Regions from separate parts of the Chryseobacterium sp. UF-290 genome, predicted to be linked through region 2. Evidence: riboswitches for the same ligand, from Rfam matches in the RefSeq annotation. Region 2 holds a riboswitch; each other region holds the start of a gene.
What was found. A riboswitch is a leader RNA that binds a small molecule or an ion and turns the genes downstream of it on or off. The one in region 2 is predicted to bind S-adenosylmethionine.

Region 1: linked by a shared signal. The riboswitch ahead of AC4IF5_RS13990 (TonB-dependent receptor plug domain-containing protein) and the one ahead of AC4IF5_RS07080 (alpha/beta fold hydrolase) in region 2 are both predicted to bind S-adenosylmethionine.
Region 3: linked by a shared signal. The riboswitch ahead of AC4IF5_RS06335 (SusC/RagA family TonB-linked outer membrane protein) and the one ahead of AC4IF5_RS07080 (alpha/beta fold hydrolase) in region 2 are both predicted to bind S-adenosylmethionine.

The regions. Positions count from the first base shown of each region.
Region 1 is NZ_JBSICB010000011.1:92,818-98,194, reverse strand. It holds gene AC4IF5_RS13995 (DUF5694 domain-containing protein) at 1-581, shown strand, start outside; gene AC4IF5_RS13990 (TonB-dependent receptor plug domain-containing protein) at 676-3,420, opposite strand; SAM-I-IV-variant riboswitch at 3,706-3,801, opposite strand; gene AC4IF5_RS13985 (outer membrane beta-barrel protein) at 3,921-5,377, shown strand, end outside.
Region 2 is NZ_JBSICB010000004.1:328,708-334,084, reverse strand. It holds gene AC4IF5_RS07090 (O-succinylhomoserine sulfhydrylase) at 1-755, opposite strand, end outside; gene AC4IF5_RS07085 (ACT domain-containing protein) at 882-2,420, opposite strand; gene AC4IF5_RS07080 (alpha/beta fold hydrolase) at 2,425-3,363, opposite strand; SAM riboswitch class I at 3,422-3,529, opposite strand; gene AC4IF5_RS07075 (MGH1-like glycoside hydrolase domain-containing protein) at 3,718-5,377, shown strand, end outside.
Region 3 is NZ_JBSICB010000004.1:182,425-187,801, forward strand. It holds gene AC4IF5_RS06320 (GYDIA family GHMP kinase) at 1-476, shown strand, start outside; gene pckA (phosphoenolpyruvate carboxykinase (ATP)) at 604-2,220, shown strand; gene AC4IF5_RS06330 (type II 3-dehydroquinate dehydratase) at 2,411-2,818, opposite strand; SAM riboswitch class I at 3,066-3,162, shown strand; gene AC4IF5_RS06335 (SusC/RagA family TonB-linked outer membrane protein) at 3,246-5,377, shown strand, end outside.

The DNA of each region.
Region 1 (5,377 bases), on a different contig from region 2:
GGAATGCCAATCAGAAAATGAAGGAATATAAGGAAGGAAAACACAGGAATAAAAGAGATGAACGCTATCAGCTAGCCATGCGGATCGCCAATGAACTGAACATCAATGAGCTTTTCAGCATTGATGCTTCATCTATCCTGAACGACCTGGGAAAGCAGTTTGGCAAAACTGATTCTGCTTATTTTCAAAAGCTTACTGAAGGGTACGATTATAAAAGTGATGATCCTGTATCCAAGCTCTATACAGATTTCTATAAAAGTTCAGAGCCCCGGCATTTTAAATCACTTCTGGACACTTTTCACTACCTGAACAGTAAGGAGTCTCATCTCTATGCGTATGGAGCTTACCTCAGCGGTGATTTTAAACTGAGGGAATATGACGGTGCTGATATCCTCGCCATGAACTGGTATGACAGAAACCTCAGGATATTCCGCAACATCCAACGGATTCCTCACAACAATGAAGACAAAATCCTTGTTATTATCGGCAATGGGCACGCAGCCGTACTAAGACAGCTTCTAACTTTTTCTGCGGAATTTGATTTTGTAGAGTTTTCTTCATTACAGGAGACCAAGCAATAAGAAGTTTACTGTCAAATAAATAGTATACCTAAAAAACAGAGCGTCAATCTCTGTTTTTTAGGTGAAATTAACCTGATGTCTGCTGCTTATCCTGTCAGAATTTAAATTCTACTCTTGCAAATACAAATCTTCCTCCAATACCATATTGTGAAACCTGTCTGGAATACACAAACTGGCTGTCTGCTGTCAAAGAGCTTATATCCGGACTTCTGGAAGGTAATATATTAAAGATATTATTACTTCCTACTGTAGCCGAAATATTTTTATTAAAATCATACCCAACAGAAAGATCTGTTACAAAACGGCTGTTTAATATAAAATGCTCTCCGCTTCTTGTTACTCCGTCGAAATTGGCATCCACAACATCCGCATCGGTTACTTTACCGAAGAAAGAGTTACGAAGCAGAATAGTAAAGTCCGACAATCTTACCGTATTAGAAAGCGTTGCCTTTATGCGTGGTACTGCCTCTTCAAAATAAACCCGGTTAGGCTCAGAAAAATAGTTATCAATCTGGCTTATGAGCTTAGGTGACGCATGAATATCGCCAATTCGCCTGGTCTGGTTAAGATTAAGTCCAAAATTATTTTCCAGAGAAACTCCGGAAGCAATTTTTGAGGTTTGAGAAATAGTAATATCCAGTCCTTTGGTCTGAGAATCGACTGCATTGGCAAAGAAATTCGCCGCACTGGCTCTTGCCAGGTCAAAAGCATCCTGCAGTACTGCCTGATCAGATCCCTGGCTAAAACTACCCTCAGGACGAAAAAACAGGTCCGTAAGTACTACTCTGTCTTTAATTTTTATGTAATAGGCATCAGCTGTAAATACCAGGCTCAATGTTGGAATTCTCCAGGTGATTCCCGTACTGTAGGACTGCGACGTTTCCTGCTTCAGTTTGGGAATTCCGAGAGCCTGTGCCGCTTCAGAATTATTTCTGAAAGTCCCTACCTGAGTTGTTTTCCCCTGCTGGATCAGCGTAGACGTAGAGCTATAATAAATCTGGGCTAAAGACGGAGCCCTGAATCCTGTGGAAACGGCACCTCTCCAATTGAAATTGTCAGCCAGCTTCACATTGGTAGCCACTTTATAATTAAAAGTAGATCCAAAGTCTGAATAGTTTTCATATCGCAATGCTCCTTCCAGCAGCCACCTGTCTGTCACCTCAAGTTCAGCATCGGCATACACTGCTACGCTGTTTCTGCTTCCTGAAACAGCATTATCAGGGCTGAAACCAGGGAAAACCTGAGCTCCTGCAGGCCTTATATTCCCAAAAAAATCTGTAACCTTTTCATTGTCGGGAGTATTTGCTGTAACCACACGCCCAAAAATATCATAAGAAGCGTACGAGTTTCCCTTTCCTGCGCCTACTTTATAATTTTCATACCGATATTCTCCGCCAAATGCCAGATTCAGGCCATGCAATACATCGTATTTTTTTGAGAAATCAAGATTTAGGGTATTCTGTGAAAACTCCGTTCCTCCTGCATCAAAATTTCTGGGAGAGCTATCTGTCAGCGTAGCATTAAATGTATTTACAACACCAAAATTAAAGGTATTCTTTCCGAAGGTATTGCTGAGATCCACGTTCCAGCCATTCCATTTCCCTTTTACCCCTGCCGCAAGAGAATAGTCATTCACTGTAGCTTCGATCTGAGGAAGATATCCGTTCGGAGTGACGGCATTGATATTTCTTTCGTTATTAGGAAGCCGGTAAAAGCCTCCGGCATTTCCCAAACGATAGCTGTAGCCGCCGAAAGAATAAACTTTCCAGTCATCATTAAGCGGTATCTCGGAATTGAAAAAAAGCTGTCCCGACTGTAATTTGGACTGTCCTGCTCTGAGGCTGAAGTCTTTTCTTTCCAATCCTCTGTAAGCAAGCTCCTGAGTAGTAAAATCACTCCCTAATAATCCCTGCAGATCAGAAATACTGTTTGCATTTGAAATCTGAGACTGAAAAGCGGAAGAGAAATAATCTACTTTTCCTGCATATTGCTTAATTGTGCTGATGATCTGTTGGGTATTGGAAGTGTTTCCGATATTCTTATACAGTCCATCAATATTGATCCCATCCTGTAATGCTCTGTAATGAATAGCATTGTAAGCATTGAAAATATCTCCTTCTCTTACTCCTGCCCTCGAGTACGGATCACGGTACTGTGCGGAAGCTGTAATATTAAAAAAACCTGTTTTCCCGATTTTTGCTCCATAATTAAGGTCTACAGAAATAGTCTGCCCATCAACTCCTCCTGAAAAATTATTGGCCACAGGCGAGGCATATCCTCCCAGAAATACTTGTCCGGATAGTCCCAGCCTTCTTTTCAATCCAAGATTTACAACGCCTGCTATTGCATCAGAACCATATTGTGCAGAAGCTCCGTCTCTCAGAACTTCTATTTTATCCAGGGCAAAAGCAGGAATAGCATTAAGATCTGTTCCTACAGCTCCTCTTCCCGGAGTAAGGGTTACATTAATCAGGGAAGATTGATATCTTCTTTTCCCGTTTAACAGTACCAAAACCTGATCCGGGCCCAATCCTCTCAAAAGGGCAGGATCTACAAAATCTGTCCCGTCATTTACAGTGTGTGAAGTGGATGAAAATGAGGGAACAATATAATTTAAGGCCTGACTGATAGTATTAACAGGACTTTGTTTTAGAATTTTTGAAATATTAATAATATCCACCGGAACCGGCGTATCAGTTAATGATCTTCCAGCCCCTCTGGAGCCGAGAATGACAACATCGTCTATTTTTTTAGATTGTACGGAATCCGACTGTGCATAGTAAAATGAAGAAATAAGCGTAGCCGAGGTGATAAGAAGTCCTTTATTGAAATGATGCATGTGTTTTTTATTTTGTTGTTAAAAATTATTTGAAAGCAATACGAACCCTGTAACCCCGGTTGCAGGGTTACCATAAAAAGCGTAAGAATTGTATTATTTTTTAAGAATAAAGAAGACTAGAAACAACAGCACATGCACATATGGAAATGGCATGAGAATATATCAGAATAATGAAGACGAGCGTCATGATCTGAGAAGTAAAAGTTTACATGTGTAATGTGATTTCCCTTGTCTTTAAACATTGATTTCATTTTAAAACAAAAATTCAAGATGGGAGTAAGATAGATGATAAACATTTTTTCCGGAGATCCGGCTTATCTATTCAGCACCTTGCTTGTTTTTGCAGGTTGCTATCCCATCATAGGATTCTTGATAATTATTTGGCAAAGATATAATTATTTCAGAAATAAAAAAATATTTACCCTAAAAATTCGATTTTCAATATTTTACTGTAACAAAATTTCTTTTCCTGCGTCTAACCGGATAGTAGTAAAAACATTATGAAAAAAACGATATTCGCTTTGTCACTCTTAAGTTCTGTGCTTGTTTTTTCACAGGAAAAAGACAATACCTCTTCAAAAGAGAAACAAATTGAAGGTGTAGTCATCACCAAGACTAAAAAAGCCGTTGAGCAGAAAGCTGACCGTACTATTTTTGATTTTTCCGAACAACCCCAGCTTAACAACGGGAATGTTCTAGAAGGAATCAAAAAGCTTCCCGGGCTTGTGGCCACAGATATTGCCGGAATGATGTACCAGGGAAAGATGCTGGATGTTTACCTCAACGGAAGACCTTTAAACATTACCTCCAACGAACTGAATTCTTTCCTGGAAGGAATGCCCGCCAACTCTGTAGAAAGAATAGAAGTGATCACCCAGCCAGGTGCTGAGTTTCCGGCGACTTCCGGAGGAGCGATCATGAATATCATTACGAATAAAAATGCCAATAAATATTTAACAGCTACCTATTCCGGAAATTATTCATTCTCCAATTACGATAAATACAGAAGCAGAACGACAAATTCTATTAATTTAAATGCCAGAAACAAGCTTTTCGGATGGCAGCTCAACGTAGGACAAAACTATCGTGAAAGTATGCTGAACACACAGCAGGATGATCTTCTGGACAGCAATACAGACCGGTTTGCCCGCACCTATTTCGCTAAGGCAGGAGTAACTTTCGATCTTGGGCAGGACAGGTTATTACTGAACTACGATATTTATCATAACAACAATGATAATTATACCTTAAGTAGCGGACTGGGAGACAGAACAGCGGACCCAAACGACCCAAAAGGTTTTTACATCAGAGATTATATTTTCAGCTCCTCAGATATTGCCCATACCCATTCGATAAGACAGGAAGCTGTGGTAACGTATCAGAAACGTTTTACGGATAAGGCCCAGAAACTTGATTTTCAGTTTGGCTATACAAAGGCTTACACCAAGTTCGGGCAGGATAATGTCTTTTTTAACAAGACCTTCCAGAATCCTGAGGAATCCCTGCCAACAGCTGCTCTCGGAAATATACTGAGCAATAATTCTGACATGAGAATTGCTAATTTCAAGATCGATTATTCACAGCCGGTCAAGCTTCTTGATGGCGGAAAAGTAAGTGCAGGAGGATTATATGAAAGACAGGATTATGATACGGACAGCTTTGGAATTACCAATTTGGATTATCAAAGACAAACTGCATCCACCTATTTGGAGTTCCAGGCCAAACTGAAGAAATTTGATTTTACTTTAGGAGCAAGAGCTGAAAACTATGATATTTCCGGAATCACCAGGTCTTATAAGGAAGGAAAACTTGTTCAGGATAATCTGACCCCTTTTGACAGATTTAAATTATTTCCTAATGCCAGCGTACAGTACAATATGATGAATCAGGTATATGTAGCGGCCAATTATAACAAAAAGATCAGCTTACCAAGTATTTCTGCCTTAAACCCGAATAA
Region 2 (5,377 bases):
GTTTCCAGACTTTTTGATAATACCCAGGCATTAAAAGGGGATAATGCAGGTCCTGTATTTCTTGCGAAAAGATAGATCTCTCTGATCAGGTCTTCTTTTCCTACTGCTATTCCTCCTAATACTCTTCCCTGGCCGTCAATCAGTTTCGTTGCTGAATGTACAACAATATCTGCACCATATTTAATGGGCTGCTGAAGGTAAGGTGTTGCAAAACAGTTATCTACAATAAAAATAAGATTGTATTTTTTCGCAATCTGTCCAAAGAACTCCAGGTCCAGGATTTCAATAGCCGGATTGGTAGGCGTTTCAAGATATAAGATCTTTGTATTAGGCTTGATATACTGTTCAACATTCTCTGCTTCTTCAGCTTTGAAGTAAGTGGTTTCAATATTCCATTTCGGGAAATACTTGGTAAACAAGGTATGAGTGGATCCAAAAACGGACTGACAGCTTACGATATGATCTCCAGCGTCCAATAATGCGGCAAAAGTAGAATAGATCGCCGCCATTCCCGTTGCAAACGCATATCCTGCTTCCGCCCCTTCCATTTTTGCGATTTTCTCTGTGAATTCAGTTACATTAGGATTGGAGAAACGGCTGTATAGATTTTTAGGTTTTTCTTCTGCAAAGCTCGCTCTCATATCTTCCGCATCCTGAAAAATAAAGCTGGACGTAAGATACAATGGAGTGGAGTGCTCATCAAACTGGGTTCTTTCAGTCTGGGTTCTTATTGCTGATGTTTCAAAATTTTCCATATAGTTTTAATTTGTCAATTTACCCATGTACTTATCTAACAGTATAACAGTCAGATTCTTCGCTTTGATCTGAATTACAATAATAATTATTGGCAAACTGTTACATTGTTAGATTGTTACATTAATTTATTTTGTTTCACTTACTCTTAAAATATCTCCGAAAACACCTCTTGCCGTTACCTGTGCTCCGGCTCCGGCTCCCATAATAACAATTGGGTTTTCACCATAGCTTTCTGTATAGATCTCGAAAATCGAATCTGAGCCTTTTAGCTGCCCCAGGGCTGAAGTTGCAGGAACAGAAATCAGTTTTACATCCAGTTCCCCTTTGTCTTTCTGCAAATCACCATGTAAATCACCGACATATCTCAACACATGACCAGGTTCCTGATTTTCTTTTATTTTCTGGTATTCTTCATCCAGCTCTCCAAGTCTCGAAAGGAACTCTGCTTTTGAAACTGAAAGTAAATCTTTCGGAACGAGATTTTGAATATTGATATCTTCAAATTCATTGATTAAATCCAGTTCTCTTGCCAAGATCAATAATTTTCTTGCCACATCATTTCCGGATAAATCTTCTCTCGGATCCGGTTCTGTGTAACCTTTTTCCAACGCTTCGTTGATGATGGTGGAAAATTTATCATCTCTCAAAGAAAAATTGTTGAAAACATAGCTCAATGTTCCCGAGAACACTCCTTTTATTCTTGTGATATTCTCTCCCGAAAGGTGTAAGAGTTTGATCGTATCAATTAACGGAAGGCCCGCTCCTACATTGGTTTCATACAGATAACGTCTGTTATTTTTGTTCAAAGTATATCTTAGCTTACGGTATTCTTCGATAGGAAGCGTATTAAAAATCTTATTGGAAGAAACCAGGTCAAAGCCATTTTCTGCCAGGGTATGATAGTTTTTAACAAAATCTGTACTGGCTGTGTTATCCACAACAATCAGGTTCTCCAGCTGATTTTCGTTGGAAAAGCTGATCAGCTCTTCAACATTTGACGGACGTTCAGCTATCAACACCTCATCATTCCAATTAGACTCAAATCCCTTTTTATTGAATGCGATCTTTTTGGAATTGGCCACAGCCACTACTTTAAGATCTATATTTTTACGTCTCCTGATCTCTTCTGAAGATTCCAAAACCTGGTCAATCAAAGTTTTCCCTACATTTCCGTGTCCGATGATGGCCAGATGAACCGTTTTAGGCTTTTTGAAAATTTCGGATTCTATAATGTTTTTGGTTTTTTCATCCTGTGAGGAAGTGACTACAATATTGACTCTGTTTTCTCCTGCCACCTGATTCAAAAGCAATGGAAAAACGTTATTTCTGGCCAGCTCAGCAAAGACCTTATTGAAATCTTCTGCTACAAAACCAATGACAGAAACATTATTGATACTATAGATCTGTGATACTTTTCCTGATTTTCTTTCTGCTTCAAATTCATTAATAAGACAAGCCACCGCTTTTTCCGCATCATTTTCGTGAACCAATATGGAGATTCCATTTTCTATGGCTTGCTGGGAGATCACCCCAACGCTGATTCTGGCTAAAGTCAGCGCTTTAAAAATTCGTCCGTCAATCCCGATTTCTCCTAAGAAATCTTCTCCTTCAAACTTAATGATTGATCTGTTCTTTAAAAATTTTATTTCATTAGCCTTTTTCATTACTTTATAAAATGTTTTTTATGATATTATTTAATTGTTGATATTCCATTAGGAAGGCATCGTGCCCATGTATTGACTGGATCTCGTGATAAGAAGCATTCACCTTTTTCTCTTTTAAGCTTTCAAAACACATTCGAATTTCAGAAGCCGGGAAGAATAAGTCTGTATCTACGGAGATCATGTGCATTCGTGCTTTTATCTTCTCCAGGGCAGCTTCGTCAGCATTGATATTCATCAGCAGATGGTTCATCAGCCTGTATGCTTTTAAACTAAATCTCTCGTTTAATGCATTACCATGATATACTAACCAATCTTCTGATTCCAACCGCTGTTTATCGTGATTGTATGTATTTTGAAATCTGTCATTAAGCGATTGTGGAGTCCTGTAACATAGCATGGCATGAATTCTTGCTTTTTGTAAAGGTTCATTCTGAGCATTCAATAAGAATTTCTGAACCAGACATTGTGCATGAAGCCAGTCATGAGTCCTGTAATCACAGGCTATGGGGATAAAAATTTCTGCAAGCTTAGGTTGCTTTATCAGCATTTCCCAGGCAATTCCTCCTCCCAGTGAACCTCCAATAACAGCATATAGGTTCTGGATATGTAAAGCTTCCAATCCTTTCAGAAATATATTGGCAATATCTGAAGGAGTGAAATCCTCATAGTCTTCAATTAAAAAATTATCGTAACCGTTTCCGGGGATATTGAAGCACAGAACTGTGTACTTATTGGTATCAACGATCTGATTTTCTCCTACCAATTGTTTCCACCAGCCTTTTTCCCCGGATACTTTTGAATTTCCGGTCAGGGCATGGTTGATCAAAATGACGGGAGCTGTAAACAGGTCTTTCCCGAAAAGCTCATAGCTCAACGGGATATGGTATTCCTTTTGGGAATAGGTCTGATACGAAAGATTAATATAGTTTAGTTCTGTTTTCAATTCTATTATTTTAATACAATTGAAAATGCCACAGGAAATGGCTGAAAAGAACTTCAGTAAGTTATCTGTCCAAAATCATTTTGGTAGAACGTAGCACCTTCTTTGCTTGCACAAAGGGTTGCTAAGGTTTCATAGGGTCTAATCCCTCAACCTTTCTTGATAACATTTTCAATATTTGAATGAACGAATGGTGCAAAGGTAGTTCTTTTCTTTTAATTTCAAAAAAAAATTATTTTAATATTTCAAAAAGCCTTTAAACACAAGTATTTCAGGGCTATATTAATAATTATTCAGATGAAAAAAATTGGAATTACTTTCCAAAAAAACTAACTTCGTGTGGAAAAATGATGAGATATGACTGCCGAAAAAGAAAGATTACAAGATACCAAATGGAAAAACTGGGGACCTTATGTAAGCAACCGGCAATGGGGTAATGTACGGGAAGACTACAGTACGAACGGAAATGCATGGAACTACACCAATCACAATAATGCTGAGAGCTATGCCTATCGCTGGGGGGAAGAAGGCATTGCAGGGATCTCTGATGTAAAACAGCTTTTCTGTTTTGCTTTTTCATTCTGGAATAAGAGGGATAAAATGGTAAAGGAGCGTTTTTTCGGTCTGAGCAATCCACAGGGAAATCACGGTGAAGACATTAAAGAGATCTTCTACTATCTGGATAATACTCCTACTCATAGCTATATGAAGATGGTATATAAATATCCGATCAATGAGTTTCCTTATGATGAGATTGTTTCTGAGAACGGAAGACGCAGCAAAAAGGATCCTGAGTATGAAGTTTTTGATACCGGAATTTTTGACAATGATGAATATTTTGATATTTTCATCGAATACTGCAAGGCTGATCACAATGATATCCTGGCCAGGGTCACCATCTGCAACCGAAGCCGGAATGATGCTCCTATTGTCGTAATGCCAACCGCCTGGTTCAGAAATAACTGGAAATGGGGCTATAATACTTATAAAGGGGAAATGAATGCTTCCTCTCATGACGGAAGTATCAATATTGGTCACGATAGTATTTCAATCAAAAAGCTCTATTCCAGAAATGTAAATGCACAAAGTGCATTTTGTGATAATGAAACGAATACTTCAAAATTATATGGAGCTCCTTTAACTGAAAATATTTATTTCAAGGATGGGATCAATGATTTTATCATCCATGGAACAGATACGGTTAATCCTGAAAAAAGAGGGACTAAGGCATCTTTCCTGATCGATGAAATGATACAGGCAGGACAGTCTCAGGTTTTTGAGTTCAGATTATGTCCGGACGAAACAGATGAGCCTTTTGCAGGATTTGATGAGATCTTCCAAACCAGACAGGCGGAAGCGGAAGAATTTTACAGCGAAGTCCAATACGATACCGTGAATGAAGATGAAAAAAATGTTCAGAGGCAGGCTTTTGCCGGACTGCTTTGGAACAAACAGTTCTATCATTACAATGTTGGAAAGTGGCTGAAAGGGGACCCGAATCATGAAGCACCGAGAAATTTTAATGAGTATGTAAGAAATACGGAATGGAACCATCTTCACAATAAAGATATCATTTCCATGCCTGATAAATGGGAATATCCATGGTATGCCACCTGGGACCTGGCATTTCACTGTGTCCCTTTTTCCATCATTGACGCTGAGTTTGCCAAAGGACAGCTTTTGCTGCTGACCAAGGAATGGTATATGCACCCCAACGGGCAGATGCCTGCCTATGAATGGAATATGAGTGACGTGAATCCTCCTGTACATGCATGGTCCTGCTTCCGTGTTTTTAAAATTGATGAAAAAAATAACGGGAAGCCTGACTTATTATTCCTTGAGAAAGTTTTCCAGAAGCTTCTTCTCAATTTTACCTGGTGGGTAAACCGGAAGGATAAAAATGGTAAGAATATTTTCGGAGGCGGTTTCCTTGGGCTTGATAATATCGGAGCCTTTGACCGGAATATGGTTTTAAAGGATGGTCAGCATCTTGAGCAGGCTGACGGCACAAGCTGGA
Region 3 (5,377 bases), 150 kb from region 2:
GAGGTAGTGGCTATGATATTGCAGTGGCAAAAGAGAAATCTGCCGTTCTTTTCCAAAGTAAGCCTGAGATCAGATATGAGAAGGTAGATTTTAATCCTTCCTTTAAAAATGAACTGATTTTTATTCATCTCAATCAGAAACAGGATAGCAGAGAAGGGATCAATTTGTATAAATCAAAAAAGAAATCCGGGGAACTGGTTAATGAATTTTCAGATATCACAAAGAAAATTTTATTATGCAGCGAATTGGAAAATTTTTCCGAATTAATGATGATTCATGAACAAAAAATTGCCAATTTCCTTGAAATTCCTGCAGTTAAGGAAAAAATATTCTCAGACTGTCCTGCATTTGTCAAAAGTTTAGGAGCCTGGGGCGGAGATTTTGTGATGAGTGCCAAATTTGGGGGCTTTAAAGACTATTTTTGGGAGAAAGGTTTTACGACTGTTTTTGAATGGTCAGATATAATTAATTTATAATCAATAATTTACAATCCCGTTTTTTTATTTGTCATTCTGACTTATATCAGTATATTTAAACCACCTTTAACAAATAATTAATATTATTTTTGTTGAAGTCAATAAAGAAATAGAAAATATAAGTAAAATGAAAAACACTAAAATCATCCAGGATTTAGAGCAATTAGGGATTAAAGGAAACTATGAAGTAGTGTATAACCCTTCGTACGAAGAATTATATCAGGCAGAGGTTTCTCCTGAAAATCAAGGGTTTGAGAAAGCTGAGCTTACGGAATCTGGCGCAGTATCAGTAAAAACAGGAATTTTCACAGGTCGTTCACCTAAAGACAGATATATTGTTCAGGATGATGTTACAAGAGATACAATTTTTTGGGATGGTAAGGTAAACCTGCCAACTACACCGGAAATTTTCGGGTCTTGTAAAAAACTAGTGATGAACCAGCTCTCAGAAGCTAAGAAAATTTATGTAGTAGATGCTTTCTGTGGTACGAATGCAGATACAAGACTTAAAGTAAGATTTATCATGGAAGTAGCATGGCAGGCGCATTTTGTTACGAACATGTTTATCCGTCCTTCTCATTATGAGCTTGAAAACTTTGGAGAACCTGATTTCACAGTAATCAACGGTTCTAAAACAACTAACCCGAACTGGGAAGCTCAGGGGCTGAACTCTGAGAACTTTATCATGTTCAACCTTACTGAAAAATTACAGATCATTGGTGGTACCTGGTACGGTGGTGAAATGAAGAAAGGAATGTTCGCTATGATGAACTATTACCTTCCATTAAAAGGAATGGCTTCAATGCACTGTTCTGCTAACGTAGGAGAAAAAGGAGATGTAGCGCTATTCTTTGGTCTTTCGGGAACAGGAAAAACGACCTTGTCTGCAGATCCGAAAAGATACCTTATCGGTGATGATGAACACGGTTGGGATAACAACGGAGTATTCAACTATGAAGGAGGATGCTACGCTAAAGTAATTGACTTATCAGAAGAAAAAGAACCGGATATTTTCAGAGCGATCAAGAGAGATGCGCTTCTTGAAAACGTTGTTATTAACAATGGAGTCGCAGATTATACAGACGGATCTATTACAGAAAATACAAGAGTTTCTTATCCAATCTATCATATCAACAAAATTGTATTACCTTCTAAAGCAGGACATGCTAAAAAGATAGTTTATCTTTCAGCAGATGCATTCGGGGTACTTCCTCCGGTTTCGATCCTGAATGAAGATCAGGCTCAATACCACTTCCTTTGCGGATATACTTCCAAACTGGCTGGTACTGAAAGAGGAATTACAGAGCCGCAACCATCTTTCTCTCCTGCATTCGGTGAAGCATTCCTTACATTGCACCCAACAATGTATTCTAAAACATTGATCGGTAAAATGAAAGAGCACGGCGCTAAGGCTTATTTGGTAAACACAGGATGGAATGGTACAGGTAAGAGAATCTCTCTGAAAGATACAAGAGCGATCATCGATGCAATTATTGACGGTTCTATCGATAATGCTCCTAAAACTCAGGTTCCGATCATGAATCTTGAAATCCCGACTGAGCTTCCAAATGTTTCTGCCGGTATTCTGGATCCTAGAGATACCTATGCTAATGCTTCTGAATGGGAAGAAAAAGCAAAAGATCTGGCTTCAAGATACATCAAGAATTTTGAGCAGTATTGTGATACTGAAGAAGGAAAAAAATTGGTCGCTTCAGGTCCTCAATTGCAGCAGCAAACAATCTAATAAGATTACTTATAAATATTCAAATGCCTCATCCATGATGAGGCATTTTGTTTTTTATTTCCCACTGATAGCACAACTTTCGCAGGTGCTTGAGCATAAAAACGGAAACTTGATCTTAAAGAATAAAATCTGCATAATCTGTTAAATCTGCGAGCGAATATTATAACAAATCTGTGGAAGATGTGAGGTCTTATTGTAAGCTTAATAAAGCCAATCTGTATCCAGCCATTCCAAATCCGGACAGAACCGCATCGGTGTTAGCTGCTGTTACAGATTTCTGTCTGAATTCTTCTCTCTTGTAAATATTACTGATGTGAACCTCAATTTTGGGTTTCTGTATGTTCTTTAAGCAGTCAGCTATAGCATAAGAATAATGAGTGAAAGCTCCCGGATTGATGATTATCGCATCAAAATCATCTTCCTGAAGTCTGTTGATAAGTTCCCCTTCAATATTAGACTGATAATATTTTAATTCATGAGCATGGAACTCAGATCTTAGAACTTCCAGATAGCTCTCCATGGAAATGCTCCCATAGATCTCCGGTTCTCTTGTGCCTAAAAGATTCAGGTTAGGCCCGTTTATAATCAAAACTTTCATTTTATAAAATTAAAAAGTTTTTTCAATTAAAAATTAAAAATTTAGGTAAGGTTTCTCATTTTTTGACAATTGAATTATTTTTAATGATATTTATCATGTTTGAAAAAGTGATAATTCTTTAAGTGCTTTGTTTCAATGGCTTTTGATAAAATATTATGTTAATTTTTGAAAAATTATCATGAAAAATAAATAAGTCTACTTGTTTTGTAGACTAAAAGTTTATAGCTTTGCAACCATAATTTCGATCGGCTTATAAAGAAAGATGGAGGGAACTGACCCTGTGAAGTCTTAACAACCTGCTATATGTAAGGTGTTACATTCAGCCTGAAAAGGAAAAATAAGCATTTGGTTTATCGTATTTATCGATGCCCTTTGCTGATTTTTCTGCAAAGGGCAAAATTTTAATATTTGATATATAAAATTGATTATGATTAGCAAAAATTTATTTAATTCTAAAGTTTGGATCCCACCAGTTGCTGTATTTTTCTTAGGTATTGCAGGAGTAAACGGGCAGATATCCAAACCGAAAAAAGATACACTCCGTGAAAAGGAGATCGATGAAGTTGTGGTTGTAGCCTATGGAAAGGCAAAAAGAAACAGCTATACCGGTTCTGTAGCAACTATTTCCAGCGATAAGATCAATAACAGACCTGTGACCAATATTACCAAAGCTCTGGAAGGGCAGGTACCAGGGATCCAGACCACCAGTGCTTCAGGGCAGCCTGGTGCCGTTTCCACGATCAGGATCAGAGGTATTGGTTCAGTAAGCGCCTCCAGTGATCCGTTATATGTGGTAGATGGAATTCCTTTTGACGGAAACCTGAACGCAATAAGTCCAAATGATATTGAATCGATCAGTGTTTTAAAAGATGCTACGGCAAGTGCTTTATATGGTTCAAGAGGAGCAAACGGGATCATCATCATTACTACAAAATCAGGAAAGAAAGGAGAAGCGAGAGTGAACCTTAATGTCAGCCAGGGATTCTCCGGCAGAGCAGTAAAAGATTATGAGCAGGTAAGCACAGATCAATATTTCCAATTATACTGGGAAGCTTTAAGAAACGGATATCAGTCCAGTCAGATATCCTCTCAGCAGGCTGCGCAGATGGCATCGGATAATCTTGTTTCAGCATTGGGGGTCAATCCTTATGGCCCCGGATATTCTAATCCGGTAGGAACAGATGGAAAGCTGTTACCAGGAGCAACGCCTCTATGGAATGATGACTGGAGAGATATTTTACAGAGAGTGGCTTCGAGAAATCAGGTGGATCTTGATATCAGCGGAGGAAGCGAAAAAAGCAATTATTTCTTTTCCCTGGGCTATCTTGATGATAAAGGGATGGCTATTGAATCAGGATTTAAAAGATACAATACCAGATTAAAGATCAATTCAGAAGTGAAACAGTGGTTAAATGTTGGCGTTAATTTAAGCTATACGAATAGTATCCAACAGGCCCCTACCTCTTCAGATTCCAAGGCAAGTAATATTATCCAGGCGGCAAGAGTCGTTCCTTCGTTCTATCCTTACTATGAAAGAAACCCGGATGGATCTTTTGTGCTCGATGCTGCCGGAAACAGGATTTACGATTTCGGAAAATACAGACCTACCAGTGCTCTTCAGAATCAGAACCTGGCGGCAACCTTACCGCTGGACAAAAATGAAAATAAAGAAGATAACTTCTCAGGAAAAGGATTTATGGAATTTACTTTCTTGCCGGAGCTGAAGTTCAAAACAAGTTTTTCACTTGACCTGGTTAATTATAACGGACATTATTATTCCAATCCGCTTTTAGGACAGGGAGCTGAAATTGGTGGTTCTGTGACAAGATCCAATACCAGAACACTTTCTTATACCACGAGTAATATCCTTACCTATGATAAGAAGTTTGGAAAGCACCATGTAAATGTTTTAGCAGGACATGAATTTTACAAGTACGATTATCAGACAATCTCCGGATCAAGAAGCAGTTTTTCCCTTCCTTACTACTATGAGCCGGATGCAGCTTCCTTATTGGTAAACTTTGGAGGAAATAGTGATAAACTGAGCTTACTGAGTTTCCTTGGAAAAGTTGAATATGATTTTAATAATACCTATTTCCTTTCGGTGTCAGGGAGAGCGGACGGTTCTTCAAGGTTCTCACCGGATAACAGATGGGGAAGATTCTGGTCTGTAGGAGGTTCCTGGAAAATTTCAAATGAAGACTTCATTAAAAACCTTAATATTTTCAATCAACTGACTTTACGTGCCAGCTATGGAGGGCAGGGGAATGATAAACTACTGCGTCCAAACGGACAGCCTCTTTATTATGCTTATCAGGAATTGTACAGGATTTCTACGCTTGGCGGGGAAGCAGGAACAACACTGGAAAAAGCAGGAACAAATAATGTTAAATGGGAAACCAACCTTAATATGAATATAGGCTTGGAATTTGCCATCCTGAATAACAGAATTAAAGGTAATATCGAATATTTTAAAAGAAAAAGCCAGGATCTTCTGTTCAATGTACCGGTTGCACCATCCTTGGGAATCAGTGATTATCCGGCGAATGTGGGAACAAT